Regions from separate parts of the Alicyclobacillus fodiniaquatilis genome, predicted to be linked through region 3. Evidence: riboswitches for the same ligand, from Rfam matches in the RefSeq annotation. Region 3 holds a riboswitch; each other region holds the start of a gene.
What was found. A riboswitch is a leader RNA that binds a small molecule or an ion and turns the genes downstream of it on or off. The one in region 3 is predicted to bind cyclic di-GMP.

Region 1 (10,051 bases), on a different contig from region 3:
AGCACCGTGGAATCGGCATGAACCTTAATATTTGTTAAGGTTCGCCAATTTTTCTACGCAGAATTGGGAATCTTGTGTAGAATTATAATAGACAATATCCACCATGCAGGAAGGGGAGAGGGCGGTGTATATCTACCCTGATTTGACCGAATCGTTTCAAACGCTCTGGAGATCAGGGTTGGTCATCAGTCCGTGGCTGGAAGGCGTGGGGGTAGAACGTTTCGAACTCGATATTCACGAGCTTCTGGGGGAGCGTTCTCGTGAGTGCGCACTGATCCATTGGACGGAAGTCGAACGGGGGCGCGTGCTCGGAGACCTGCCCGCGCCGGAACGGATGGCGCAAATTGCCGTATACGAGACGGCGGCATCGACAGCCGTCTATTTGGCGCATCAGCAGACCGGTGAGCTAGATGTCACGGAATCGATCGCGCATGAAGCGATGCGACGGGTCGAACAGTTTGTCGATGACCATGGATTTGCCACTTTGATGCAACTCTACATGTTAGAAACTTGTTGGGAGAACCTGAATGCCCTCCGGCACTTTGGCGAAATTCCGGAACGGGATTATGTGCTCGGGCTATGGCATCGACCCTGGGTGGCTTACAGCCTGGGAGAAGAGGTTTTGTTCGCCAGCGTGTTGGGAAATATCGAACTGCAAAAACGGGGAGAACATCGCTTTGTCCGATTGACGGATGAAGGATGTCGGGTGTTGCGTGCAGCGACGGACGCTTTACAGAGAGCGGGATATTTTCGACATCGTCTCGAAACATTGCGTGTCTCTCAATTTAGTCAGTTCCACAACTATGATCAGATGGATCAGGAGATTTGGCCGTACGCGATGGAACAGCGCCAGACGTTCTTGACTTGGGCTGCCGTGCAACCTGGCCAGCGTGTACTGGAACTGGGATGCGCCGATGGGGTCGTGACATTTGCGGCTGGATTGGCTGAGCGAGTGGGGCCGACTGGTTTTGTGGTGGCGGTCGATCCGTCGACGGGGATGCTGGCGCGGGCGCGGAGAAAGCAGTATCAGGCACATGTCTCTTGGGTGGAATTCCGTCGAGGCAAGGCAGAACAGTTGCCTGTGCAAGAGGAACGCTTTGACATGGCGCTCGGGGTGGGGTATTTCCATTTGACTGACCGTCCACAGGCGCTCCGTGAGATGAAGCGGGTGGTGCGTCCGGGCGGCGTCATCGCCAGTTGGCATCCCTTGAAGATGACGTTCACTGCGCCATTCTTTCGAGAGTGGTTCGAACCCATCTTTACGTTGGCGGCAATGAGAGAAGAGCAGCCCAAGGATTATTTGCTTCATCCAGACGATGCGCCCAAAGATTTCGAGAACGCCGGATTGGAACACGTTGAAACATTCGTGTCATCGTCGGTGTTAGCCTTTCAACATGCAGAGCACGTCGTGCAGCACTTCATTCGTGGCGTCGGCTGGTTTGGCGAAGAACTGGCTCCACTCCCCTGGAAGGCCAGGGAGGCGCTGATTGAAGAACTGATGGAACGTGGTCGATTCGTTTGCCAGCGCTATTCCGCTCAAGAACGCAGGATCGAGTGGCCGAGTCAGGCGATTCGGGCGCGTGTACCCAAGAACGGATGAGAGAAGCCAAGGGGAAAGGGTTGAATGAGTCTGAGAACAATGGATGAAACGAATAGGGGCAAACCCTGTGAAAGCGGGGGACGCAAAGCTATAGGGACTACGGGTTGAAGTATAACCTATTGTCAGCCAGTTGCCGTTTCGCGAAACGTCACTCCCTATGCCGGTCATCTTGCTTTCATGGGCTGCTTCATGCATGGGGGGAAGTCGTGATGGATGGAGAAAGCCGGATTGGTTTGGGCAATGACTGCTACCTCGATCTGGATGGCGCTGTATTGATAAAAGACGGACAGACGGTCTATTTGACCCCGATGACCTTTCGATTGCTGCGGTATATGGCGGATCACATGGGCAGCGTGTTAACCGTTGAAGAGCTGATTCGCCGTCTGTGGGGGAAGCAGGTCATGGTGCATCGGGATGAATTATATGTCTATATTCGAAAGATTCGCATGGCCCTCGAAGATGAGCCAAACAAGCCGCGATGTTTAAAGACCTTTCGGAATCGTGGTTATGTATTGTATCCCCGTCAAAAACATGGGTGTCGGGGAAGATTGCATATCACTTATCCGGTTCGGGTGGTTTCGGAACAGGAGAGGACAACTGGAGCGCCCGATGAATAAAATCACGAACAAAGGTCCGTTGTTCTTCCGACAAAGGAACGCCATTGTACGAAACGTGTTCTTGATTCAGCAATGTGCCCAAATCGATAGACTGCCAATCGGGTGCTCCAAGCAGGTAGTCAGGAGATACCTTTAACGCGTCTGCGAGACGTTCTAACGTGGCGCGAACAGGGAGTGAACCGATGCCGGATTCCCAGCGTTCAATGGTTCGGGCAGACAGGTGACATGGTGTGGCCAAATCGGAAATACTCATGGCGCGCGCGATGCGGGTCGTATGCAAGCGATGGGAAAAGAGGAGCATCTGATCGTCTAAGTAGCCAGCCATTTGGAGGATGTCCCCATAGGGGATACCAAGGGCTTGGGATAGGGGGGCCAATGTGCTGGCCTTTGGCTTTCGTTTCCCGTTCTCTAGCAAGGAGATGTAACCTGGCGTGAGGTTGGCGCGTTTCGCCACTTCACGTATGGTGAGTTTTTTTTCTTTGCGCTGTCTGCGCAACCAGGCTCCGAACGCCTCGTCCATATACATCCATCCTGTCCCCTGATTCTGAGCCGATGATACCATCCGTTGAGCAGGTGCGCAATGAAAAAGTTAGCAAAAGTAATCAAAGATGTGATTGCTCGTTCCGAAACAGGCGGATTATGATGGGCTTACCACAATTGTGCAGGGAGGCGGAATGATGGCAAAGGTATCTGGACCAATTCGAGTGTACCCGGAAGCATTCACCCGCGCACGTATTCTGAAAGGCTTGTCTCAAAGAGAACTGGCTCGATTAACTCAATACAGCATTGCCTACGTGAGTCAGCTGGAACGAGGGCACCGCAATCCGAGCCCGCACGCGGCGCAACAATTTTGTCTGGTGTTGGACAAGCCGTTTGACGCGCTTTTTTATCTTGTTGATGTTAACAAAAGTAAACAGGAGAAAGCGGAGGCGATACATCGTGCTTGATGAAAAACGTCCGACACGCCCCGAATCTGATCAACAACGTCATCCAGACGGTAGTCAGCCCTACCCACAGGATCGGCGGGCTTATGAGAACATGATGCGTCATGACGCGTATCGTCGGGTGAAGGGGCGTGTCCGTCAGACGAAGTGGGTGGATCAGGAATGATGGATCCGCGAATGCGGCAGATTGAAACATGGTTGTATGCCTATCCATCCTGGAAACGTCGAGTCAAGAATTTGCAAGCGCAATTGAACGACTACCCAAGAGTGGGATGGTTCAGCACCGTGCCCTCCTTCCCGCAGGGAGAAACCAGTGATCCCACGTACGACGCGGTGGAAAGGCGATGGATTCTGGAAGAAGAACATATTCGACCCTTGCTGTTTTGGATTGGACTGATCGACAATGCGTTGGCTGTCCTCACGGATGAGGAGATGACGCTGGTCCGGCTGAAGTACTTTGAACAGAAAAATAACACCATCGTTTGGGAAGAGATGTATATATCCCGCAGAGCCTTTTTCCGATTGCGCATGGCCGTGCTTCATCGGCTGTTTGAAGTACTGGGCGGCGAGTTTGCGCTGATTTGGGAGACGACGGATCCGGAATGGAGTCCTGCATCGAGATAGGGGAGCGGCCGTTTAGCGGCCGCCAGATGTCTCTTCATCCAGTTGATGGCGCAGAATCGTGTGAAGCGAGTGTGTAAAACGATGGATAGCATCGGGGGTTGGATGATTGAACGTCACGGTGATGGTGACGTCATTTTCTTTGAATGTCACGCTCCTTGTACCATCCGAGTTTTGGCGCTCACATACGCGTTGTCTTGATAATTCAGGTGAAAACAGATTCATCCGAACAAGCCTCCTTGGTGAAATGCAGGGTTGAGAACGCTGCGGTGGACGACCCATGAAGTACTTGACTTCACCATTGCAGGGAGTGAATCTCTTCCATATAGACCCCCGGTAGAGTGGAGTATAGTTCCTATGAATAAGTGGTGGGTGCCAGGACCGTGACAAACCCGTCTCGGGGTCAACAGGTAAATCATCGTCAATCGGTTGGCACGCTGGTGGCACTCATGCGGTGTTTTTCTATGATAGGTTCTTGATAAGCGCGAGAAGGAGGATGAACGACATGAAGAAATCAAGCAGAATCCTACTTTCGACGATGGTAGTATGTATATCTGGCTATGTACCAGCCGTCCATGCAAAGATGATTCAGACGGTGTACACGGCTCCCACCCAATTGGTGTTGAATGGGAAAGACGAGTCCAATCCGGTGCATCTCGTTCGGCGGGAGAGCGTCAAATCGGAACCGACAAGCTGGCTGCCGATTTGGTATCTGTTTGGGACGTTGACGAACCTGAGTATCCATAGTACATGGAACGGACATGACTGGAATTTGACTCTGCCAAGCAGTATGCCGGTTGATTGGTCGAACCCTCCAAAGAAATCGACAAATTCATCTGATGTGTCGATTGAAATCAATGGAACGCCCGTTGAATACGCTCCGCGATATGCTTATCGGGACTCGAGCGGGCACAAGATGACCTCGTATATTCCAATTTGGTACTTGATGCAAGCACTGAAGCGAGTCGGGATCACGTCCACCTGGGACGGAACATCATGGTCAATGACCACAGAAGAATCCACGCCCCATGCAACCAAGCTACAGGTGGTCAAAGACTTTGTGAATACCTTGCACATGTCACCGGATACATCGGGTTCAAATCCATATGATGATGTGAGTGCAGCGGACTGGCCATACGTGAATGCGGTGATTCAAAAAGGATACTTCACGGCGGACAGTGGAAGTCATTTTGGTTCGACAGACGCTGTGAATGTGGAGACGGTAGATCATGCGTATCAGTTGTATGTGGGCATCCCAGACAGTGACATCACATGGAACGCCGGGGGGAACACGGTCGCCTGGGCGAACGCGGTGGAATTGAATCAGGGTGTTGGAACGGGTATTTTAACGAACGCAAGCGAAACGCAGTTGATGTCCAATCTCTCTGCGCTCTATCACGGATATTCAGAGAATTCGAACGGCACGTACCGTCTATGGTTTCAGCCGTATGACGCCAAGGTTGCGTTTGCTCACAATCCAGACGTCACTGCAGCCATGGCCTCCTCGGGGCAAGCGAATACATTTTCACTTGCGGATCAGATCACTTTTTCAGTCCAAGGAAACGGTAAGCTAACGTTCGTTCTTCCGTGGCTGTCGGATCAAAACAAAATGGAAATCACCTGTGGCTCCTTGTATAACCCATCAGGGAATCATACGGAATACAGCTTGGATCAAGGGGGAACTTGGCATCAAGCAACTGGTTTCTATGGATTCGATTCACGAGATCCGGGAAACGGGGGAACAGAAACAAATGCCAGCGAGGTGTGGGTACAGACCGAACAACATGCGGAATTGGGCATCAGCGAGATTTTCCCCAACCACGATATTACATTTGTCCAGACGGATTTGATTCCATCTTCAAGCGCTGCAATCCCACAAATCACAGACAGTAGTGGCCAGCCAGTTTGGAAAGGGTGACATACGGGATTATCGTTCTTCAGCTTCGGAAACAATCGAATAAAACAACAAGGAAAGCCTACCCATCGGGTGTAGCAGCTTTCCTTTTTGATCTGTGTTCACTCAAAATGAAAGGAAGTCGACTGATGAATCGATGGAACAGACGCTGTATTCAGGCCAGTATTTCAATTGTTTCTATCTTTTCTGTTCTTGTGATGACTCCGAGTGTGGCGTTTGCGTATATCAGTCGAACGGATAATCCTTCGGGAACAGCGGGGACGATTATTCCGAATGGACAAATTCAAGGAGGGACATCATTTTTAATCCAACAGACGAATGATACATCTCTCATGCTGATTCAAGATCGTGGTGATCTCTATAAATACGGCACGGACGGAATTCCCATCTACAACGGAAACGATACGCTCGGTGGCATCTGGGGCTTTGACCACGTGAGTCACGATGGCGTACCGGTCACCGAAAATAATGGCTACAAAATGATTGGACAATCGACCATCTCACAATGGATCGCTGCACTGAAGGGCGATCCTTCGTATGTCGAGGCACGCCTTTGGAACACCACATTTGTGGACAGTGCCGGACAGACTTTCCCTGTATCAAATATCTCCCAAATTGTCGCCGAAAGCGGTGCCGCGTTTGCGCCTGAAACCAATGGGGACTGGTTTGATGAACCCGTATATGCGACCGATCCGCCAAAAGCTCAGATCACCATCGTCGGACCGAACAGCGTGCAACAGGGAACGCCAATCCAGTTTGCCAACCATGTATCTGTCGAAGCCTATCACACCAAGTACCACTTCGAATGGATTACCGTGAAGAACGCGAATGGAGAGGATGTCACCGCCAAGTGCTTTAACGAAAACGCCTTGCAGGGGAAGGCTCCATACAACGGGGAAACATTGACCGGTCCGAGTGGTCAACCGATGGTCGAGGTGCAAGGAGGGGGAACCACCTCGTTTCCTCCGTCGTTTGTTGAAACGACGGATGGTGGCAGTTCGCAACCGAATGAAATCCATACGACGAATCTAAGTCCCGGTCATTATGTGATCGAGTTGGATGTGAAAGACTGGTTCAATCGATCTGCCACCACGGCTACAGTGGATTTCACCGTGAACCAAGCGTCGTCTTCACCTGGTTCTCCGCCGACGCAGCCGTCACAACCGAGTGGACCCACATGCCCGGCTCCAACGATTCCATCAAAGCCTGCAAATGAAGTGCTTTCGTACAACTGGTCTCCGGACGGAACCGGCGGGCAGATGCTTACCTGGACGGATACAAATTGGCAACTGCAAACGACCACGAACAGCAACGGGTGCATGGAATATAAGTGGCAGGACGATCCGGTGACATACCATCACGATTATCCACTGAACGTAAGCAACCTCCAAATCACCGGACTTTTTTACGATCCAGGCCAACCGGGGGATATCTGGTCTCCAACGAATCCAGGAGTCTCACAACATAATGCAGATGCCAATTCGGATGGGTCCACGGATGGCGGGAATCAGGCGTTGCCCACCTATGGCGATCCGACTCGTTACCCGGCTGTCTATGTACGAGTGGGGGGAGGTGTTGCCTTTCGACTGAAATGGACCGGTTCTCCACATGACATGCCAAGCCGCGCGAACGTGACATGTCAGTTGGCGAACCCGGATGGAGAATCGAATAGGTGGACGCAGACGTTTTCGTTGCTACCCGATACGGTGGTGAATGATGGAGATGTACCTGTATGGGATCCGAACGGCAATGGATATCCGCCACCTGCTACGGAGTATGGGTGGGTGTACACGGCCATTCCTAAATACGCGACAACAGGTGTCCCGAACGACTTTTCTCAACTGACTGCATGGAACTTGACTGGCGATCCCACGACGAGTGCGCACCTAGGGGCGACGGTGACGTTCACGACAGGGGAAGGCTCCACCGTGACGTGGAGCGAGACCGACTTGGCGCAAACCCTCGGCTATCCGACGTGGTATTACTTGCATCAAACGCCGGACGCGACAGCGAAATATGAACAGGCTCAACCAACGTGGAATCGAGCTTACACCACCGAATCGTTGCCGAAGCTGAACAAGCAGGGCCAATTAATCCCGAGTCCTTTGGTGTCTGGACCGTAGATCTGATGTGAAATTCTAATCTGCTGAATCGTGAGAAACATGGGGCACTGTCGCTTTAACCATATCGGGCCCGGTTCGTAATGCCGCTCAGTATTCAAGTTCTGATGCTCTGTCGTCAATCCTACGTAACAACGGAGGTTCTTCAACCAGTCAATTGCTCCTTATCACAGCTACGCTGGCGTATCCCTAGACAGTAACCCCCATTAGGTCTACAACATTTTCTGCTCCAAATAAATCAATGGCACCCGCTAGCATAGCCTGCGTTGGCTTGGGACAATAAACAACTAGATTTTCTTTTACCCGTGTACAACAAACATAGAACAGCTTCTGTGTACGACTCAAAATTCTTTGAAAGCTCTGTTGCCTTGAAGTCGTCAATGTATATTGAATATTTGGATTCAACAAATATTCAAAGTTATAGTTATTCCATCCGCCATTATGTAATACTACCAATACATTTTCGAATTCCAATCCCTTTATCTTATGCTGAGTTGACAAAGGCACAAACCCCTCAAGATATCTATACAGATTTTGAAATATATAAAAGGGTATGTTCTTCACACGCCAATAAAGGTATTCATTGGCGCTTATGAAGCCACTTAAATTATCATCGACTATGCACAGACCATTTCGATCCGCGAAACTAATGACTTCCTCGATAGAGGCATTACTCATATCAGCAAGGGTATTAATAGTACTTTTCAGGTTCGTTTTGTGCGCAACACTTAGGATTCTGTACGACGTTTTCTGAATCACCTCGTTATAGGATTTTTTGTTATACAGTTCTATAATATTCTGTATCTTAAACAAATGCTGTATCAATCGGTCGCGCTTTGGCTCCCGCACAATAACACCGTCTATGACAACTTTGTCATCAATGAGACTATCTTTGTCCAAGTAAATGCTCTGAATCTTGCTGTAAGGCCAGTCTTTAACGTGACCGTATAACTGAGCCGCGATATCATCATCCAGCAAGACGTCCTTATGATGTCGCCCTTTGTTTGCACCCTTTACGTAACTCCAAGGAACAGAAGTGACGACATGATCGAATGTGTCACTGGGCTCAATTTCTACGCCCTGCTTTTTCACTTCTCTCCTGAAATCTTGCTTGAATTTGAACAAAGGATCAGCATCGTACACGGACATTAGCTCTGAGAAACCAGCCTCCTCAGCAATCAGGTTATGAGTAAGCCTAAGCTCTTTCGTCGTTCGCGAATTTGAGAAGTCCCAACCACTACACCAAGGAGAAGACCTTACCTCGTTAAGATCAAATTCATTGGAATATAAGAACTTTACTGATCCCGACTTAACCATTCCGTTGATCATATTAGGAGCAGTATGGTCCTCCGACGGTTCTTGCTCTAATCCGTCGGTTCGTAGATTGTTTGCAAGACGAATAACTAATTCAGGGTTTCGTCGATTTTGTTTTTTCTCGACCTTTTGGATGACTCCTTCCCAAACATAATTTTCAATGTCTCCAACACCACTCTCGTATATCGCCTGCATGGAGTCACCAAAGAAACCAATAACGTTTCGTCTGTCGCTTTGGCGAAGTTGAGACAGCAGAATTTCAATAACTAAGGGAGAGGTGTCTTGATATTCGTCTACAAAGATGAAAGGATACTTGTCCTTTAGAATGTCACTAAGCTTGACGTATTTGCTGTACATTGCATGAGCTAAAATAAGAACTTCATCGTGAGAAATTACACCCTCCTTTAAATTTAAGTATTCCTTGTACTGAACTCCATTCTCGAATTCACCAGAAAACCTCTCTCCATCATCTGTGGTTTTAATTTCGTTTGAGGGATCGTTTATCAGGTCAATCAAGGTTTCCTTCATTTCCCTTTGAAAGGGTGCGATTGATTCCCAAAGGAAATCATGAATGGTAGTAACCTTAAGATTTCTGATCTCCGCTCTGTTTTTGATTTCAATAGCAGCTGCGTTTGTGTACGATATGCATGCAATATGTGCAGATGGGTATTTTTCAGAAAGCCTCTTAAGGGTTTGTACCAGAGTATACGTTTTCCCACTTCCAGCTCCACCACTCAACAAGAAATTGTTACCGCTTTCAATATGGTGCAGAATCTCATTTATTTCATTTTGAGATCTTCTCTCAGCCACAACAATCCCTCCTTAATGTATCGCGGTGTTTCCCAGTTAGAAAAGTCAATTCCATCCGCGCTCAAACTGTTGAGTAAAATGTCCATAGCAAAGGAGGCTTTGCTCTTGAT
Region 2 (10,051 bases), on a different contig from region 3:
CCAAGGGGATGTAGTAGGCGTTTTCGCTGCGTGTTCAGTAGGTCGACAGATATCATAACGATAATTTGCAGCTTCCGCTAAGTCACAAATGGCGGAAGCTGCGATTTTTTGTAGGGTTTGGTGAGCGTCAGGAAAGGGCGCAGTACAGTTGAGCTGCAAATTGCGTGACTAACGGTTGATTTGTTTGAATATTGACATAAGTGAGCGCTGGAATTTTAATAAACGATGTGGTCATTACAATTTGAGTAGCTCTGTCATCGGCGATTGATGGTATGTGGATGTACCGTTCAAGCGTGCTTTTTCACAAAGACGAGGAGTGTTATGACAATGAAATATAAGACACTGGTGCTGCCTACGCGGCACAGACTTGACGATGTCTGCTCTGTAGCGTGCAGAAAGCTGATTGAACAGCATTGTGATCCCATTTGGAACGAACTGGACCGCGATCTCACAGCGGCGGAATTGTCCGATCTCATCGGGGACGCTGAAATCCTTTTGACCAGTTGGGGATCGCCAGCCATCACCGCGGAAATGCTGGCAAGGGCAGGTCGTCTGCGCGTCGTCGCGCATGCAGCGGGATCGGTCAAAAGCCTGGTGCCGGAATCCATTTTTGATCGCGATATTGCCGTGTTTTCCGCAGCGCCACGGATTGCTTGGTCTGTGGGCGAGTATTGCCTGACGGCACTGCTCACCATGCTGAACCGCTTGGCGGAATGGGACGCAAATGTGCGGGAGAGCGGGTGGAAAAGCGGCGATTTGCGGCGGCGCGAACTGACCAAGAAGCGGGTCGGCATCGTGTCGGCGAGTTCCACCGCACGGGCATTTATTCGTCTGCTTGAACCGTTCAACTGCGAAGTGCTGGTCTATGATCCCTATCTTGAAGCCGCGCAGATGGCGCGTCTTGGCGTCCAAAAAGCTACGTTGGAAGAAGTCATGCAGTGTGAGATCATCTCCTTGCATATCCCCTCTATTCCAGAGACGAAACATATGATAGGCGCTGAATTGCTCAGTCTCATACCCGATGGAGGCATTCTCATCAACTCATCTCGCGCCGCTGTCGTCGAGGAACACGAACTGATTGCCCAATTGCAGTCAGGCAGGTTTTTGGCTGCCTTCGATGTGTTTCACGCAGAACCGTTGCGGGCGGATCATCCATTTCTATCGATGGATAATGTCCTTTTGACACCGCATATCGCTGGCGATACGGTCGAGGGTCATCAGGCGTTGATGTATGAAGTGCTGAGTGACGTGTTTGGTTATCTTGGCGGTGCGCAACCTAAGTATGCCGTAGATGCGAGTAAATGGGCGATTTTGGCCTGAGGGGTCTGTTCACGCAAACGGTGCGCATGTTGATGGGCACTTGCTTTGTCTTTAGGTACCTCAATCACTATAGCTAAAACGCCATCACGCAACTTTCCCACCACTTCTAACATCATAAAGAGAAATAGTGGCATGATGTGCCTTTTGACATTGTTGCCTCACTGTACTAGAGTCAGATGTCGTCATCATTGAATCCAACATCGGTGAGGTATCAAGGAATATGCGAGACGCAAAAATCGGAACGGGTCTTGTGACAGAGTGGCGTTGGCTGGTGCTCGCAAGCATCGGGGTGTCGTATCTGCTGGTATTTACGCAGCGGACGGGCCCAGGTGTGATTTCCGATCAACTGCAAGCTGAGTTTCATGTTTCTGCCGCTATGCTCGGAACCATCACGAGCATTCAGTATCTCTTATATATGCTGATACAAATTCCTGTGGGTCTCTACGGAGACAAGTCGGGTCCAGAACGTCTGTTGGTTATCGGCGTGTTGTGCGACGGTGTCGGCACCTTGGTGTTTACGTCTGCGCACAGCTTTGGCTGGCTGCTGGTAGGACGGGCCATCGTTGGGCTCGGCGATTCTCTGATCTGGGTGAACATTGTATTGATTCTCGCCAAATGGTTTGCCAAGGGCCGGTTTGCGGTTGTGTTGGCAATGGTCAATACGGCTGGCAATCTGGGGGCGCTGGTGACAAGCATCCCATTGGCGGCCTGGATTGCGGTCGCGGGCTGGCACATACCCTTTATGGTCATTGGCATCCTGCTGGTGGCTGCGGGCGTCGTCGATTTTATCGTTCTGATTGGCGCAAGACCAGCGCGTGCGGCCGCTGTTGCACAAGCGGGCAGTGTGCGCGTTGAACGAGTGCCCATTGGACAGATGTTGGCCGATGTCGTCCGGAGTAGGCTGGCTTGGACGACATTCTGCTGTCACTTCGGCGCGATGGGCACGTATCTGTCGATGGTAAGTCTCTGGGTCGTCCCGTATTTTATGGATGTCTACCGCTTGCCACGGGCAGAGGCTGCATGGTTCACACTGACTTCGTTCATTGGGGCGCTCGTGGCGAGTCCGCTGATGGGATGGTTGAGCGAGAGGATACACGATAGGCGTCGGCCATATATCGTGACACAGACGCTGTCCACCATCGCCTGGTTGGCGATTGTCCTCTGGCGGGGGGAGCCACCGCTGTTTGTGGCAGGTCTCATCATGTTCATTGTCGGTTTTGGCTGTGGCAGCACCTTGTTGACATTTGCGGTCATTCGCGACCAAGTTCCGGCAGAGCGTTCTGGGGTGGCTTCCGGTTTTGCGAACACAGGTGGATTTCTGAGCGCCGTGCTGTTGCCGGTGTTGTTTGGCGCTATCATCGATGCCGCTGGCGGCGCGACCGGGGCGAATTTTGCAGCGGCGCGTCATGCGTACACCATCGCGTTTGTCCTGCCAGCCGGGTTTTCCATCGTCGGGGTGGTCGGCAGCTTGCTGTTGCCACAGGGGTTGCGTGAGCGGAACGGTGACGTGGAAAAGATGGACGGGATGGCGCCGCAGACTTCATCGTAAGGCGCGATTGATGTTGTTTTGGATACCATGTTTGACCGCTGCAGACGATGCTCTGCCGCGGTCTATTTTCATGTGGTGAGGTGCCGGATCGGCCAGGACTTGGGATATCCATTGACGAATCTGTTTTAAACAAGTATCGAGTGATGTGAGGGATGGATGATGAAAGCACTGGTTTACGAAGGGCCACGGCAGATGAATTTGCGCGACGTCGAAGTGCCGTCGCTGGAGCGCACGGATGTTTTGGTGGAAGTTGCTTGTTCCGGCATCTGTGGTTCAGAGTTGAGTGGATACCTCGGGCAAAACTCGTTGCGGGTCCCTCCGGTGATCTTTGGGCACGAGTTTGCTGGTACGGTGACGGAAGTGGGAGATGGGGTGACGAGGTTCAAAGTGGGGGATAGAGTCACTGCCAATCCACTCGCGACTTGCGGGGCGTGTCGCTATTGCAAAGGCGGTAGACAGCAACTGTGCGCCAACCGCAGACTGTTGAGCGCATCATTACCTGGCAGCAATGCGCAATATGTAAAAGTGAATGAGCGCTTCGTCTATGCGTTGCCTCCATCGTTGACGTTTGAACAAGGCGCTTTGACCGAGCCGGTTGCATGCGCTGTGCGGGCCGTGGAATCTGCCGGTGTTTCACCGAATCATACCGTGCTGGTGATGGGCATGGGGCCGATTGGGCAATTGATTCTTCAGGTTCTCCGCCTCCATGGCGTAAATCAGGTCATGGTTGCAGATACAAATCCGCTTCGTCTAGAACAGGCGAGACGTCTCGGCGCATATGCTGTGAATCCATCAGAGCAGGATATCCTTGCTGAGCTGCAGGCGTTTTCTGATGGCATGGGCGTTGATGCTGCATTTGATGCAGTTGGCAACAACATCACGCGTGAATGCTGTATATCTGCTGTCACTTCAGGGGGCGCTGTCGTGTTTACTGGGTTGCACGAAGCTGTGTCAAATCTGCCCATCAACGACATGATACGCAAGGAAATTCGCACCATGGGCGCGTTTGCCTACAGCACTTTGAATTTCGAACTCGCGCTCCGTTATCTTTCCGAGGGCCGCGTGGGTTTTCAAGGGGGTGTTGTAAGCGCTCCCCTAAGTGAAGGGGAACAATGGTTCAAACGGTTGCTTGGACAGGCAGGAGAAGTCACGAAAGTGTTGCTTCGGCCACAAGATTGAGAAAGAGTTTCGCCAGTCCAATCTCAAGCGAAGGAGGACCATACCCATGGGTGCCGACAGCGCGTTTCATACCGATTTGACAGATGATTTGCACACATTGACGAAAGACAGTGTACGTCCCGTGCTAAGTCTTTTGACATACCGATCTAACTTGAGTGTATTCAATTCCTGCAAAATGGAATCAGCGGTAAGCGGAACGAGATATTCCGCCAGTGCGGTTTTCATGGCACCCTTATCCATGTGTATTCTTCGTTAGCAGTTGGACAGGACTACCTGCACCTCTCGTTCTAAGGCGTTTTTTCATGTCTATAGGTGACAGCAAATCGAATACGCCAAACATTGGACGGCATGTTTCGACGACGAACACGCTTGACAAACTCAAAATTTATTTATGCAATGCTAGTGATGCAACATATAAAGATGGGTATTCGTCCGAGGATCTATGTATTCTAGTGGCAAAATTCAATCCAGAGATAATATTTTCGTGAGAGATCGGTTATCATTTAACCGATCTCTCAAAATTTTGAAAGGGGGTAATTTATGAATAGGGGACGTTCCATCATTCTTATTGTTTTCGGTGTATTATTATTGTGTTTGGCTGTGCATTATTTCGACCGATTAACCATGGTTAACAAGAAAGCTGCGGTAGAAAGCATGAGTAGTTTTTCATCGTATTTATCCATCGCTATTGATGATGAAAATTACTCGATAAAGCATCCCAACGATATACAAAGTCGCAAGGATGTAGCGACTGAAATCGACAAAGCAGATATTACGATGGGAGCGGCTGAACCTTTATTTAACTATTATGGCGTGAATAATGTAAGCAGCGTTCATAGTATCATGCTGTACTTACTTGAATATAATAATGTACATAACAAGACTGTGGTTCAATACTTAGATGATGTTTCGCCAGAAGTAAAGCAATTCATTCAGAAGCGGAATCCAACGATAAACGATATCAAGCAGCTAATAAATCAACTTTCATCTGCATATGCCAAAGTGAAGATTTAAGCAAGGTTTAGGTTTCTTTTGTTTCGCAAGTAGAAAGTGCAGAGACAATTGCGGCCAATTTGTGCATGGTACTGCCAAATCATTGACGGTAGATTAAGATGAAACCGTCGAAAGCGCATTGCGCAATCGGAAACTCTCTTTCGTAAAGGCGAGAATGTGCGCGTGGTGTACTAATCTGTCGAGCAATACTGCAGTTAGGCATGTGTCCCCAAACACTGAATTCCGCTAGAGCATCTTAGAATCGTTTAAATGCTAGGAAATTCGTCCCATGTACGACGATCAAGTAAACGCCCAGTACGATGCTTCTGCACACCGCCCCATTGTTTAAAAAAGAACCGTATGTGATGAGAGATACATAAATCTCGAATCTCACGTGGCCAACATGGAGCTATAGGGCGCGACCTTGGTCCGGATTCCCCACCTACGATAACCCAATATATTTCTGAAAAGTCTAACGTTTGTTCCAAGCCAGATGTTCGGTTTCTAATTGAGAAAAAGTGATAGTTCAGCTATCCGTTCTGGGCGCTTTGTGAGAACTTGAAAGGTATGTTGTTGGGCTTTATTCATGGTGGAGAATACCTACTGAATGTAATCGCCGGGCACATCTTTATGAAACAAGTTTGACATACTATTCACGAAAATTTTCTTTGGATTCTTCCAGCGGAGCGGTAGTTCAAGCAAATCATGTTGAAGGGTTAACGAAAAACCACTCGCTCCTGCATCTCTCACTGACTTTGGTACATCCCGTGGTCGGGTTCCAGGCAGCATTTGACGATTTTTTTATTGTTTACAAGCATCGCCCCAGTTCCGATGGCATTCCGATATTGAGTGAAGTCAATTGGTGTACCATCAAGGGTTTCAACGCCAACTTTGTGAAAAATAATACGAGATTCTAGGTCGTCAGAGATTGTCTTTGAAGTTAAACGAGGAAATACTTGAAGTAGGATCTTTAAGCTAGCGTACTGGTCATTTCGCCGATAGTATAAATTCTGTGTTTGAGATGACATAGCGGTTAAATACCGTCACAAGAAACAAAGCGAGGGCGTAGTATGGTTTGATAGGCATGTTTTTGCATGTTCAAAGTCGCGGCAGGGAGAATTTTGTGTGGAGGGAAGATGGAATCTGCCACATGCGGCGCCAACGCGGTGACCCGGACAGGAGTTGCGAAATCGACGACGAATAATGAGTACAGGAAATGCCGAGGAGGTAAGATGAAATGGGCTTTTTTGATTCGCTTCGCCGCGCAGCGGAAGGCATCAGCCAAGATGGTCAATACAATGAAGACCATGAGTGCGCGCGCTGCCATATCACCATGCAGTATCATGGCGCGCACGCGATTCGCACAGGTGGATTGAGTCGTGGGGCAGGGCTGGTCACTGATCTGTTGTTTGGCGGTCGGGACGAAGAATTCCTCAATACCGCAATGGAGCGCAATGTGGCCGTTCATGTGTTCGTTTGTCGGCAGTGTGGATCTATCGACTTCGTGAATGATCCCAATCATGGATTCTAGATAATAGGCAGCTTCGCACGGGAAAACGACGCTTTATCTACAGCGCCATGATTCACCAGTTCTGGCGCCTGCTCGAAGTAGATAAACACTCGCTAGAACTTGTTGATATGACAGCAGCCTGGTCGCCAATGTGGGACGGGGCTGTTGTGCATCTTGCCGTCTTGGTAATCCCTTGCGCGTTTGGCGTACGTTCAGGCTAGCCGGATCGGCAAGATATCTAGTTCAGTTGAGTCTCTCCGCGGCTGGATAAATAATTCCAGAGTGTTTGAACCGACTTGGAAGCAGAATCAGCTTCCCATTTTCCGATTTCCTGATAGGCGATAGCAAGTTTGCGCGCCACTTCCGGCTGTGCCGCTTGAGGCACACTGCTCTCGCGCGCCGTTGCGCCGCGATATCCACCAGGACTAAATAAATAGTTTACGGCTTTGTCGATCCGCCGCGTATCCACGGACCCATCTTCATTTCGATAGGGCATTTTCCATGTCGATTTCGCGCGCAGATCTCCAATGTAGGCAAAACAGGAGTAGTGCAGTTTGACGCCATGATGTGTTTTGTATTCTGATAAATTCATATCGACAGCCGCGACTTCATTCGGGGAGATGGGCAATGCGCGCATCACGTCTTTTGGCAACTTAGACAAGCCATAGTGAGAGAAGAAAAACAGGTTTTCGTGTGGTTCATCTTCATCGATACATAATTCGATTTTGAGGCGTATTTCATTTCCAGCGCGTTCACCTAACACTAGACGCACTCCGTCAAACGCGGCGATGTATTGAACCCGATGACGTTCGGCGTACGTGCAGGCTTGCAGGAGTGCAGCGTCCAACGCTTCTTGTTTGTGAAAGACGTCCCAATCCTTCGTCTCAATGACCATCAATTTCACGCCGCGATACAAAAGGAGAAAGTCTGCGTGGTCCGGTTCACGGTCAATTTGATCCGGTTCATATCCCAAGACATCTGATAAAAGTCGTTCCAACACGGCTCGAACGTCCCGTTCATTCAACGCTAATACACCATTATTGTAACGAGACGTCTACTTTTGTACAAATTATCTAGAAATATTATTCATTTGTAAAGTGGTGCCTCTCCTGTATTTTCTAGCGATATCTTTGAACATGTGGAGGATTGTGTCTCATTTTGTCGAATGAAATGGTGTCGTGTTAAGGATTCAGTGATGAAAGACAGTATATGACTGTATCTTCTTGCCTCACAGATCCTCTGCCTCGATGTTTTCAATTGTGGAATGCTCAAATCACAGTGGAGATTTACGCAAGGAAGACAATTTATAAATCGTCATTTGGCAAATCAGTGGAAACGCTGAGACGCAAAGCTACGGGTCTAAGGACATTGTCTACGATCGCCGGGTTGCTACCAAATACAATTCTGGTAAAGCAACCTCATTGATTAGGGGTTGCTTTTATTTATGTGCCCCGAGGGAATTGTGAAACGGCAATCTCATTTTCTGTACAGATTTAAAGAGGGTTGGTTAGTGAGTTGCACGGGGGGGTTAGGCACTTGAGTTTGTCGGTAAAGATAAAAAATCGTTCTGCAGATTCGATAGTCATCGAAATGGTCGGTGAAGTGGATTTTTCAACAGTTGATGAGGTTTTGGTGCAGATTGCACAGCATCGTGATCAAACCATATCACTGGATTTTAGCGGGGTTCATTTTATCGATTCTACAGGCATCGGACTTCTATTGCGCTCTGTAATGGAACTGAGGGAAGACGGGGGCAACATTACGGTCGAAACCATTCCACCTTATATTATGGAAATATTAGATGAGATGGGTATCTCTGATATTCTGCATGGCTTGAATGGAGGATAGCCATTGAGAACGAACGAACTGCAGCACCAGTTTGAGAAGTATCTGGAATCGATAGAACACTCATCAGACGAAGTAAAGGCGGCTGAGACGATTCAAAAAATGCTGTTAGATGATGAGATTCCAGCTTGCAGTGAACTGTCGTGCTTGGGTCTGTCTATTCCGGCTTATCGTCTGAGTGGTGATTATTACGATTTTATCTATGATGAGCGCAATGGACGGTACTGGATATTGATTGGCGATGTGATGGGAAAAGGGATCCCTGCTTCACTATTGATGGTGATGGTGCGGTCTACAGTGCGCATTCTGACTAATTTTAGTCGAACACCTAGTGAACTGGTGTGGCAATTGAATAACTCGCTGCAGAAAGATATGACGCGCCTCCACGCTTTTTCCACGTTATTCTGCGGTGTGTTCCATGTCGGATCTGGGGAGTTCACTTATACTTCCGCTGGACATCCCAATCCAATTTTAATGCGGGCAAATGAGGAAAGGTCGATAAAACTAGAGGCGAAGGGAACCGTCATCGGTCTGTTAAAGAATCGGCAATATCGAGATTTTACGGTGCCTTTTTCAACAGGGGACGTGTTGGTTTTATGTACCGACGGCGTTCTTGAGGCGATGGACACCAACAAGAACCAATACGGATACCACAACTTGAAGCAAGCGATTGAAGAAAAAAAAGGCCAAAGTTTGCTGGAGTTAATCCAACATATTACAGATGATGTGCGATGTTTCTCGCGGTCATATAGGAGAGATGACGTCACCATCGTCGCTGTTCGCCGAATGTGAGGAGGTGTACCCGGAATGTTAGGCGTAATCATCACACGTGGCAAAACGGTGGCGGAGGCGGTTCGCAATGCGGCGAGACAATTCAAGGTTTCGGAAGATGAAATAGAGTACGAAATCGTGGATAGGGGAAGTCGCGGATTTTTTGGCCGCTCTGCAGTGATTCAGGCCGCATTGAAAAGACGAACTTCCGGTGATGTTGGAAGCCAAGCGCATGAAGCAGGCCTTGAAGAGAATGCGGAAGATACATCCACAACGTATTTTCAATCCGAAGAGCTGGTGCCAGAAGGGACCGCGTGGGTGAAAAATGGCCAAATTGCTTGTAAGAATGGCATTTTCCATTATGCATTGGTAACGCCGTGCGACGGACTTGTTTTACGCGTCAATGGAGAAGCCGTCAAGGGAACAACCTTGGTCATTGAAGAGGATGTCATTGACGTTGAATTGCTGAATGAGCGAGTAGAGCCGAGGATGAGTCTGACGGTTTCGCCGGATAAAATGCAGGTTACGCTGACATTTGAACCTGGCTACAACATAGTTCGGCGCATCAGAGATCACCCACCAAGCCGGGAGCTTTTACTTGAAGTGACGGAAGACAAACAAGTGGTGAATCATCTTACTGAACAGTACATCGATGAGGCTTTGTCTGAGATCGGTGTTCAATTTGGCATTGATCGTGATCAAATTCGTCTTGCGTGCCAAGCGCAAACGCCTGCTACATACGTAGTGGCCAAAGGGATTGAGCCGATATGTGGAACCGACGGGGAATTTGAGCTGGCGTCGAAGAGCAAGACTGAACAGAAAGACAGATTTACGCTATCGGATATCATCGATTGGAAAGAGCGGTTTAGTCTGCACAATGTCAG
Region 3 (10,051 bases):
TTGAGATTCGGATTTATCGGATTGGGACAATATGGTGGCCGTCAAGTAGATGCAATTTTGGCACTCCAACACAATAACAGTTACGTCGGTATGGCGGTAAACACCGCTGTTAATGACCTTGAGGCGCTGTCAAATGTACCAGAGGGTTATCGGTTACAGCTAAAAGGAAATAGTTTTGGCGCCGGTCGTACACCCCAATTGGGACTGGATGCCTTTCTGGAGAATGGACCTGAATTTGTTGAAATGGCACAGTCAGTCACGAAGGATTCCGATTTTATCTGGGTGGTTGCTGGTCTTGGTGGAGGTACCGGAACGGGTGCGCTACAAGGATTCTTACAACACGGGACATCCTTATTTGACCAACAAATCGGATTGATAGTCACATTGCCCCGCGATGACGATGGGGCTGTTCAAAAGGCGAATGCAATGGGGGTGTTAAGTTACATTCAGCAGGCTGTCGAAGACCAACAAATCGGCGCCGTCATCATTGTAGACAATGATCGATTTTACAAACAGTTTGCAGAGGAGAAAAGACCTGGTGATTGGCGCGATCACAGTAATCAACTGCTGGCTGAGACCCTACACAAAATCAATCAGATCAGTTCTAGTGTTGGCCAAAGCAATTTTGATCGCACCGATCTTCTTAAGGTTTTGTCATCAAGTGGTTGTCTTGCAATTGGTAGCGCAGCGCTTCACGATCTTGACCAAGATAGTGTGTATCAGGTCATCCGGAACTCGTTAAACAAAGGTTTTTTTGCCAATGGATATCGACTGAATGAGGGCGATATTTATGCTTTGTGCTTTACACTCAACGAGCAAGGCGCTAAGATTCGTCAATCATCCTATGAGCAGCACTTCGTTTCTCACCTGAAGACGTTAATACCCGATGCCGCAGATAGCTTTTTTGGATACTATAGCAATCATCAAAACCACGTATTATCAATGGTCAGTGGCCTAGGACTTCCAGATCGCGTATTTGGTTTTAAGGATCAATTGCCTTCTCAGGATACGCGTACAATTAAAAAGTTCGAGGCACCGCCCGCTGCAATGCTGAATGCCAATAACCCACTTCTACGCAAGGCAAAGCCTTCAGCATCAGATGCTGATAACCCGCTTTTGAAGCGGTCTGCAAAGAATGAGATCGCGGCGACGAAGACATCGGATAACCCACTACTAAGAAATCGTCGCTAATTTCATGTGCCGGTGTGGTAATTTAAAATCATGCCGGCAACCTATTTTAGAGGCTATTCGGATTTTCGTGTTGAAGACTCCAAAATAGTTTCCAATTTTTATTGTTGAATTGTCGACATCATCATACATCCTGTGTATGATAAATGCAACGAAACGAGGGATACGAAATGTCCATCAAAGCATCTTATCTCGCTTCAGAATTGGTGCGTGTATGCGGCTCTTGGGTTGAAACACCTTCAAAAGAAATATTGGAACATGTTGGAACGGTAGAAATATTGGAACATGTTGGAACGATCACTGACCATCTTTTAACGGCGGCTAACGGCGTTCCTACTGACATTGTTGAGCAAATCCACGAGATTCCTGAGTCAACGTGGTATTTAGCGTGGGAGATTTTCCATGAGGTAACGTCAGGAAAACTAATCCCGCCACTCGTCGGCCTTGCTGAGGTTGCAGAAATCCTCGATTGGGATAGGCGAAAAGTGGCGACTTACATCAAGCGTGGTAGTCTCCCCGAACCAATTCAGCGTTTGCGGTCAGGGCCAATATGGACACGTAAGCAAATCGCAGAATATCAAGAACGGATCCAGAAGTAATAGAGCCGAGCCGTGTGAACTGGAAATTGCACTCGTAATATCAACACGGTATTCCGATTAGCCATTTTAGAAAGGAGGCGAGTCACTTGCGTTTTTTATTCCGGAACACGTTTCGATTGGCCAGGCTAATCTTCCTCCCCATGTTAATCGTGATTGCCGGTGCCAACTCTCACGATTGGCTGTCACCAACCATTGCAGTATTTGGGCTGGCTTGGTTTTATACCTTATTTAGAATGATTGCAGATGTGAAAAAAGCAATACGTGGTTATTAGATAGGGGGATCACACTGGCTAAAAGGCGAAACAAAAGGCAAGATACCATTTCTATGATTGTGCCACTTGTTATTCTGCTCGTGGCTATGGGATGGTTTAGGGTAAAGATGCACATACCGATTTCACCACTTATATTTTTAGTGATTGGATTTCTGTTGGTTCTGGTAATTGTAACGGCTATTCTACAGCCAAGTTCATCTCGAAGGCGCTTTAAAACCCAACCACAGATGAATGAGATAGATCGAATGTCTGGTGAGGATTTTGAAGATGCACTCGAATATACACTTCGGAAAAAGGGTTGGCGCTTAGATACGACAAAGAAGACGGGGGATTTTGGCGCAGATTTAATTGGCCGTGATCCAAAAGGTAGAAAGGTCGTCATACAGGCAAAAAGGTGGAAATCAAATGTCGGTGTAGATGGTGTAAATCAAGTGCTTGCCGCCAAAGCATACTATCAGGCTGACCATGCTCTTGTCATCACTAATCATTACCTGACAAAATCAGCTTACGAATTGTCGAGAAAAACAGGTGTAGAAGTGTGGTCCCGCAAAAGATTAAGCGCAGAAATTCGGGGGAACATGAAAAAGAATGATTATAAAACCATAAAACAAGGTCGGTAAACTGGGTCACACCCTGTTGGCCGACCTTGATCATCTCTATATTATCGCGCAAGTCGTAGTTGATTAGATTTTTCCTCAATTATAATTCCAAGATTATGAAGTCCTAAATGTATTGCTGCCTCTGTTGTCGCTTCAAGGCTCATTCCACAAAATTCTTTTATTTCTTCTAATGTACTGGGGTTGCCCAATGCTTGCAAACCGATATAAACGGCAAGTGATTGCGGACCGCATTGTTCCAAGATTTTTTGTACATCTTCCGTATCGACAATTATTGAAGAGTTCATCATTATATCCCCACTTTTCATCGTAATTACGTGGTATGCGTAGACCACTGTACCTACGATTCACCCGTTAAATCATGTCGTGGAACATCTTCTTTGTCTCTTCTGTCATATTTGGGTCCAATGTATCTATGGTCATTTTCAGTTGCGCGTTAAGCAAACTTCTGGCTGCTTGCCAAGCATCTTCTGCAAGTGCTGTTTTGCCTGTGATATAAAAAGACCAGCACTTCCATAGAAAAAGTCGGCCTGCCAGAGGACCATTAAGTCCATCGAGCAGTTTTAAACCACGATTACACCAAGTATTCCCTCGCTGATAGTTCTTTTTATAAAACTCGATACGTGCCATTTCCTCGTATAGTTCAGCGAGATGTAAGCTCATCTCGTGTGCTATGTAAAACGTCTGAACTTCAGCAAAGATGGTTCGTGCTTTATCAAATTCGAACTTATCAAGTAAAAGAATTCCAAGTGAATGTCTTGTTAAAACATACCGATATTCCTCTTCTAGTCCGGCAAATAGTACACAGGCTTTCTCCAAATGTTGTATAGCCTGCTCCCATAGACGTAAATACCTGCTACATCCTCCAACGCCTTGGTGAGCTCGCGCCCGCGTTAGGTCTGTAATGTCAACAACGATAAGTGCCTCTGAAAATTGTTGTAGCGCCTCTTCATAACGCATAAGAGCCATTAACGAGCTTCCTAAGCTCACTTTCACCCGTCCTAATAGTTCATCAGGTGGATGACGAATTTCTAGGCTGCGGTAAGCCCAAACAGCTTGGTCAAACATCCCCAAGTAATAGTATGTGTTTGCCCTTATCATCAGAATCTGAAGCACCAACGATGACTCCGGACCAGCTGTATTGCTCATCAGCATCAAAACGTGATTGATGGCATCGAGGAGGTCAACTGAAGTAGCATCTTGTTCTGCAGCGATACTTGCCCAAGCCAGAACGCATTCACCCATCTGTTCAATTGATTGTACCTTTAATGCTGTCTCCCAAGCTTCTCGTATCGTAGCCAAATTCTTGGTTTCACGAGCCGAACTCAACATTGTTGAAATACGCTCAGTGGTCTCACTGTACTCAGTTAATTCATGGACAGGTATACCAAGACGTTCTGCAAGTTTCTCTAATGTCTCACGTGGAGGTACCTTTAGTCCGCGCTCAATTTGGCTAAGATACGTTCTATCAAACAAACCGTGAATTAGTTTTTCCTGTGAAATCCCCATTTCTAGACGTAGCTGTTTAATTTTCTGCCCGATCACCCGGCGTATCCCCTCGCGCTCCCCAAATAGTCTCGTGCGGGACAATTTTAGGTTGTAGTATCATTGCCTTGGGAAGGTGTGATACTTATGCGCAAAATATTTGGAATGTTCTTTTTGTCGGCTACATTGGCACTCATCGTATTTTCGAGCTCTCCATTATCACCTTTGGCAGTACCAACACCTGGTGTGGGTTGATAATACCTGAAAAAATAAAAAAGGCCCATGAGGGCTTCGGCAACCTGGCAGTCGTAGACAAAATGTCCGTAGACCCATGGCTTTGCGTCCCAGTGTTTCCACTGGTTTGCCCCACTAACGATGATCTTAAATTTAGAGTAAAATCGCCCCCTAGTCGTCAAAATTCGACAATATTTGATATGGAATAAGACAATAGTACCACGATTTACTTATATGTGAAAAATTTTTGACCAAAATATCTCAAAAACATCTTCAAAGAAGTAGATTATCAACCGCTTAGTACTCTACGCGTTCGGTATTCACCACAAAGGTTGCATTGGCAATTCTAAATATGTTCCCCCACCGCCCTAAAGGGCTCTATAGGGGACCAATCCCCTATATACCCCTGTAGCTCGCCGCATGGCAGGTCCAACAACAGAGTTGTTGGACAGACCGAGAGCATGGAGAATCTTAGCCTTGCTGTCAATGGGCTTTCGCGGCATATCCTCCTGACAGAAAATTACTGTCAGTGCGGTATTCCACGACCCATTGACAACACGTGACTTCCTTCTGAATTCGTTGATATGACGGGCTTTTTCTTGACAATTCCCTTTAAAGGGAATATAATAATAGTATCACTGAGGGCAGTAATTCGCCAGGTTCCTGTTCCTCAAAGGAGGGAAAATCGATGCAAGAACAAATCATTTTAAACTTTAGAACTGAAATGGAGGCCAATAAGAGCAGTTCTTATATCCAAGTGGTAGGTCAATTTTTGATTAGCCATTTGGAAAAAAATCCGTCAGAAGCAGAACACTTTTCGTTAGAAGGTAAGACAATCTCTAAAAGTTTGGAAGCAATGCGGAAAATTGCCGAAGAAAAGCGTCAGGGAAATTGCGCAGTACTGACTGACTCAGAAGGGTTTTCGATAGTTCTTGATTATTTCAGAGAAAAACCGAATGTAGCAAAGACAACAATTCCATCAGTCTCCTTTTTTGATGCTAAAGAGTTTACTCAGACGTCACTATTTTAACGGAGGTAAAAGCATGGTAACAGATACGGCGATCAGCAAAATTTCGAGTCACTTTTCTAGTGCGGTCAGTGAGGAACTGGCCGCATATGTAAGGGAAACGGTATTTTTGTCTAGTCGATATTTGTTCGTTTGGCGCGTTGGTAAAATACAGATGGGGTATTGTACACACTGTGAAACCGAAATTCCCATCGGGAATGGGCAATTTTATGTGAAGCATAATGAAGTAACAACCTGCTTGAATTGCTCAAGTCAAGTAAAAGTGAAATCTCGTGGCCGTGGACGTTCAAAACTGATTGATGATGCTTATTTTGTTTGGTATGAGAAGTCGGCTCACGACCCGAATGTAATTGTGGCCAAAAGCATGTACGCAGTACGTGACTATCGCGAAAATTTTCACGCCGTAGAAACCAAATACACAACAATAGCATTGTATGTTTTTGAACCAAGTACACGGCATAGCTATGGTAGAGCTCTTATGTTTAAAAAAAGTTGGGATAACAGAGAGTGGAAAGAATCCAAATCGGTCTATTCACTTTACAAGGGTTTCAGGTATAGAAAAGTATTTTGTTCGATTGAAAGTATCGAAGCGGCAGTCTTAGAAACTCCGTTTCAGTATAGCACGTGGAGAGATTACGAAAATGAAACGTTCGATTGGTTGGATTTTTTTGTACTGGCGGCAAAGTATCCATGTATTGAATATCTAACGAAACTTGGCCTAAAAAAATTGGTAATAGAAAAATTATGTGGTAGAGCCACATATGGTGCAATTTATTGGCGCGGACGGACAATCGAAAAGGTTCTAAGACTGTCTAAACACGAAGTGAAACAACTTCGTTCTGCAACCTTTACGGTCTGTCCTCTTACACTCTATAGTCATCAATATTTTAAACGGCGTGGTGTAGAACTTACACTAGAAGAAGCGCATGTTGTGAAGGAATTGACACGTGAATTCTATGAAAAGCGGATTGATGCACTATCTGATTACGCGACAATTGAGGAAGCAACGCGTTACATCTTAAAACAAATTCGTCGCGATGATGTTCCAAAGTTTCGCCGCAGCGCTAAAACAATTCTTACGGATTGGATAGATTACATTAGAGAGTGCAACGAACTCGGAATGAATTTGAAAATGTCTCATGTACTGTATCCAACCAGCTTGCATAAAGCACATGCAAACACAATGAAAAAGATAAAAATAAAACAGGATGCGAGTCTGAATGTTCTTATCGCTGATCGGTTTGAATCCTTAAAGAAATACATCTTTACAGATGGGACTTTCCTAATTCGTCCGGCAAAGGATAGCATCGAGTTATTCGAGGAAGGAAAGGCATTAAACCATTGTGTCGGTGGGTATGCAGTGGATTACGCAGAAGGAACGAAAGATTTGTTTGTAGTAAGAATGGTTGACAGTCCAGAGACACCATTCTGTACTGTTGAAGTAATTGAGCACAAAATTAGGCAGGCACGGTTGAAGGATAATCATCTTCCAACGGATGATATAATAGCATTTTTGGAACGCTTTACCTCTAATAAACTGAAAACGAAAAGCAACAGAAGAAAAGATCGAGAGCGTGTTATAGCGGTGTGAAACAAGGAGGGGAGACCCTCCTCGTTTTTGCTGATTGGTAGCCTAACTGCATTCCTCATGCCTAACTGATTATACTTAAATTTCCCCATAAATCGTTGATATAATGGGATTTTCACTTGATGATTCCCTTTAAAGGGAATATAATATTAGTATCACAGAGGGCAGTAATTCGCCAGGTTCCTGGCCTCTGCAAAGGAGGAAGTAGTATGCGTTTATCAGATGATTCGTTGTTCATGACTCTATACAATGTTGCCACAATTATTAAGGAGGTTCGCGATGTTTCTACGGAGGAATTTGAGAGCCCGTACAAAGGAAATCTCACAGGTGTTTCGTTACGGTTTCCTTATGAATGTAAAGGTGTGAAGCAGCTCACCGTTGTTCTCAAGGCTCTGTGGGATCCATCGACTGGAAAAGGATATTTTTATGATATTGATTATCAGGCTAGTGCGGTCATTGGTGTAAAAAGGGGATTGGCAATCAATGCAGCATTACTGAAGCAATTCACCCCACATGGTCTCGAAGATAATCAACCGGAAGGACTTTACGCGAATTATGGTCATTATGAATATTGCCTGATGAAGCGAATTAAAAAAGTGGAATTGGTACCGCTGTTTACGCGTCAAGAAGAGCGTAGCAAGGAAATTACAACGGTATATCGACACGAGTCTTTTATTGTGGAATCTTACGAATATGCTCATGACATGATAGATGAGTCGGGAAGCCGGTATCGGATCGTGCGCATGATTACCCCGCACGAAAATGAGCATGGCTTCTTGTATACCATGCCGAGTCATCAAAATGGCCATTATGTTTTTGTTGTCTTTCACGACGCGAAGCCGGAGCAGACAAATTGTGTCGAAGTCATTCATGACGTGGTCTTGGCTTCTCCTCCAGATGTGCCCTTGGGTACTGTGTTTTACGATACGGAAAAAAGTCATTTCACAAAGCTCATTGAAGTTGACGGCGAACGCCACTTGCTAGATGAGAGTGATTTCACAAAAAGTACGTGGGAGCCTTTTGTACCTTCAAGCCGGTTTGAACTTCGAAATGATATTGAATTTGAATGTCCAACCGACGGGTTTTACTTTGACACGAAGGAAAGAGCGGTTTACCGAGCTGTCGCAAAGCGTCCGAATCACTTATTGCTTCAGATGCCAGACGGAAGTCGTTTCCCTCATCTCCCTCGAGATTATGACGATTTTGAAACTGGAATTATTTCTTGTGACCAATTAGAACTGGTGCATGTTGACTATGACGTTCTCAATCGTGCAGGTGTTGGATACTCAAATACGCACGAAGGACAAATTCTTCATGACTTGTTAGCTCGGATAGGCGCGGTCGAGGATGTTCAAGAAGCGTTTTGGATCGGCCTCGCCGTTCAGTATTACGGAAGTCTCACAAGGGCATGTCATGAGTTTTATTTCAGGCTTATTGACCATGTGAAATACACTGGAAGGGGAAAGGACGATATCACTGTGTTTTTACTGGAGCTGCTTTCACCAGGTAAGGAACAGAAAAGCGCATAAACTTAGAGGGGGAGCCGTTCCATGCTCCCCTTTCTTCTGGGGATTTCTCCTTCATCTTGATTTTTCAAAAAAAGGGAGTGTAATAAGCGGAGGGCAGCATGTGTAGTTTTAATTTCCCGCATCTTTCATGTTGCGTACTTCATCAAGCGTATGAATAGGCGTTCCATAGAGTTGAATAAGTGGGGACAAGAGAAGTAGCCATTCTCGACCGGCTTTGGTGTAATGTTCTGGCTGGAATGCACCATTTGCGCACATTTTCTTAAATAGAGTAGGGTCTTTTCCCCACATCTTTGAAGCTTCAATAGCTGTAACCACCTTGGATAAACAATTTTCCTCCATTTTTTATAACCCCTCAGCAAATAGTTTGATACATTATATATCCCTTTAAAGGGAAAAAACAAGTGCAATTCAACATGTAAAAATATCACGTCTGGCTTGCACATTCCCTTTAAGGGGAATGTGTTAAGAACAGAAAGAAGTCAGGTTCCTGTCTGTGAAAGGATGCTTATGTTCTAATTGCACGGGTTTGTAAAAGGATGAAATTCCGTATGTGATCTCAAACGGATGAAGGCCACATCCCTAAGAATGTGACCTTCCATCTAGGCAAGACAGTTACCGCCAGGTTCCTGTAAGGTGACTATAACATGTAAGAGGAGGTATTGAAAAGGACTTTATCAGAATCATTCAGAAGAAATGAAATAGGAGTGCAACCTCAAAAGCGACTGATTTTTCAACTTCCTCCCAGGCTAAATCATGATGCAAAAAATAAACCTACCGAATGACAATAAAAGGTTGAGGCTTATTCTTCTTCGACGCGGTCGTTCTAGTACCCCATATCTAAACAAAGTGTCCGCCTATCTTTCCGCTGCGGTCTCGTAATTGTCCTGCCCGAGTGAGGCTAACAGCGCGCATCAAACTGGTTTCTCCAAAGCGCTCGTGAATCGTATCAATCGTCCTATACAGCTCTTTACGTTGCGGCACATCGTCAAATAAGGAGAGTTGGATGGAATCCTCGAATTGCAACATATCTACCCCCACACACACTGCACGAACGCCCGTGTAGCCGTCCCAGTGCCGGTCTAAGAGTGCCATTAGTTCAGGGTATAAGTCTTCCGGTGAATCGGTGTGACGAGCCAGCGTCCTAGCCTTCCAAAACCCGCCTGTAAGCCGTTCGTAGGTCACTCCTAGCCCAACACGTCTTCCGCTTTGATTTGCCCTCCGAAGACGATAGCAGACCTCATCGAGCAATTCCAGGATGACCACGGCGATTTCTTTTAGCTCAAAAAAATCCCTTGGTAGTGTTGTCCGATGGGAGAAGCCTTTGTGCGGTGCATCAAAGCTATTCGGGTTAATTTCAGAGATGTCTTGGCCAAGCGACCAACGATGAATCACTTCACCCCAAACGCCAAACCTGGTTTTTAAGCGACCGACGGGAATCTTGGCCACATCACCAATCGTCTTAGCTCCAAACTCAAGGCGTAACGTCTCCGCACGTTTTTTTAATCCCCACAT

Region 1: linked by a shared signal. The riboswitch ahead of ACFSB2_RS08860 (winged helix-turn-helix domain-containing protein) and the one ahead of ACFSB2_RS05230 (helix-turn-helix domain-containing protein) in region 3 are both predicted to bind cyclic di-GMP.
Region 2: linked by a shared signal. The riboswitch ahead of ACFSB2_RS18070 (STAS domain-containing protein) and the one ahead of ACFSB2_RS05230 (helix-turn-helix domain-containing protein) in region 3 are both predicted to bind cyclic di-GMP.

Annotation. Positions count from the first base shown of each region.
Region 1 covers NZ_JBHUCX010000021.1:61,388-71,438, forward strand. Annotated here, with positions in the region: gene ACFSB2_RS08855 (methyltransferase domain-containing protein) at 125-1,600, shown strand; cyclic di-GMP riboswitch class I at 1,648-1,738, shown strand; gene ACFSB2_RS08860 (winged helix-turn-helix domain-containing protein) at 1,810-2,217, shown strand; gene ACFSB2_RS08865 (helix-turn-helix domain-containing protein) at 2,156-2,743, opposite strand; gene ACFSB2_RS08870 (helix-turn-helix domain-containing protein) at 2,895-3,164, shown strand; gene ACFSB2_RS08875 (hypothetical protein) at 3,157-3,327, shown strand; gene ACFSB2_RS08880 (hypothetical protein) at 3,324-3,785, shown strand; gene ACFSB2_RS08885 (hypothetical protein) at 3,798-4,007, opposite strand; gene ACFSB2_RS08890 (hypothetical protein) at 4,288-5,700, shown strand; gene ACFSB2_RS08895 (hypothetical protein) at 5,826-7,820, shown strand; gene ACFSB2_RS08900 (UvrD-helicase domain-containing protein) at 8,007-9,941, opposite strand; gene ACFSB2_RS08905 (ATP-dependent endonuclease) at 9,911-10,051, opposite strand, start outside.
Region 2 covers NZ_JBHUCX010000073.1:29,477-39,527, forward strand. Annotated here, with positions in the region: gene ACFSB2_RS18015 (biotin transporter BioY) at 1-14, shown strand, start outside; gene ACFSB2_RS18020 (hydroxyacid dehydrogenase) at 328-1,320, shown strand; gene ACFSB2_RS18025 (MFS transporter) at 1,541-2,869, shown strand; gene ACFSB2_RS18030 (zinc-dependent alcohol dehydrogenase) at 3,029-4,048, shown strand; gene ACFSB2_RS18035 (hypothetical protein) at 4,115-4,288, opposite strand; gene ACFSB2_RS18040 (hypothetical protein) at 4,589-5,062, shown strand; partial or broken gene ACFSB2_RS18045 (ATP-binding protein) at 5,156-5,272, opposite strand; gene ACFSB2_RS18050 (DUF5131 family protein) at 5,308-5,529, opposite strand; gene ACFSB2_RS18055 (DUF5131 family protein) at 5,642-5,830, opposite strand; gene ACFSB2_RS18060 (hypothetical protein) at 6,279-6,572, shown strand; gene ACFSB2_RS18065 (hypothetical protein) at 6,790-7,575, opposite strand; cyclic di-GMP riboswitch class I at 7,862-7,945, shown strand; gene ACFSB2_RS18070 (STAS domain-containing protein) at 8,088-8,399, shown strand; gene ACFSB2_RS18075 (PP2C family protein-serine/threonine phosphatase) at 8,403-9,188, shown strand; gene ACFSB2_RS18080 (flagellar assembly protein A) at 9,204-10,051, shown strand, end outside.
Region 3 covers NZ_JBHUCX010000017.1:11,783-21,833, reverse strand. Annotated here, with positions in the region: gene ACFSB2_RS05255 (FtsZ/tubulin family protein) at 1-1,191, shown strand, start outside; gene ACFSB2_RS05250 (hypothetical protein) at 1,359-1,787, shown strand; gene ACFSB2_RS05245 (hypothetical protein) at 1,874-2,059, shown strand; gene ACFSB2_RS05240 (restriction endonuclease) at 2,113-2,679, shown strand; gene ACFSB2_RS05235 (hypothetical protein) at 2,721-2,963, opposite strand; gene ACFSB2_RS05230 (helix-turn-helix domain-containing protein) at 3,031-4,221, opposite strand; cyclic di-GMP riboswitch class I at 4,452-4,537, opposite strand; gene ACFSB2_RS05225 (hypothetical protein) at 5,084-5,425, shown strand; gene ACFSB2_RS05220 (PcfJ domain-containing protein) at 5,439-7,013, shown strand; gene ACFSB2_RS05215 (hypothetical protein) at 7,220-8,539, shown strand; gene ACFSB2_RS05210 (helix-turn-helix domain-containing protein) at 8,648-8,878, opposite strand; gene ACFSB2_RS05205 (DNA polymerase IV) at 9,377-10,051, opposite strand, start outside.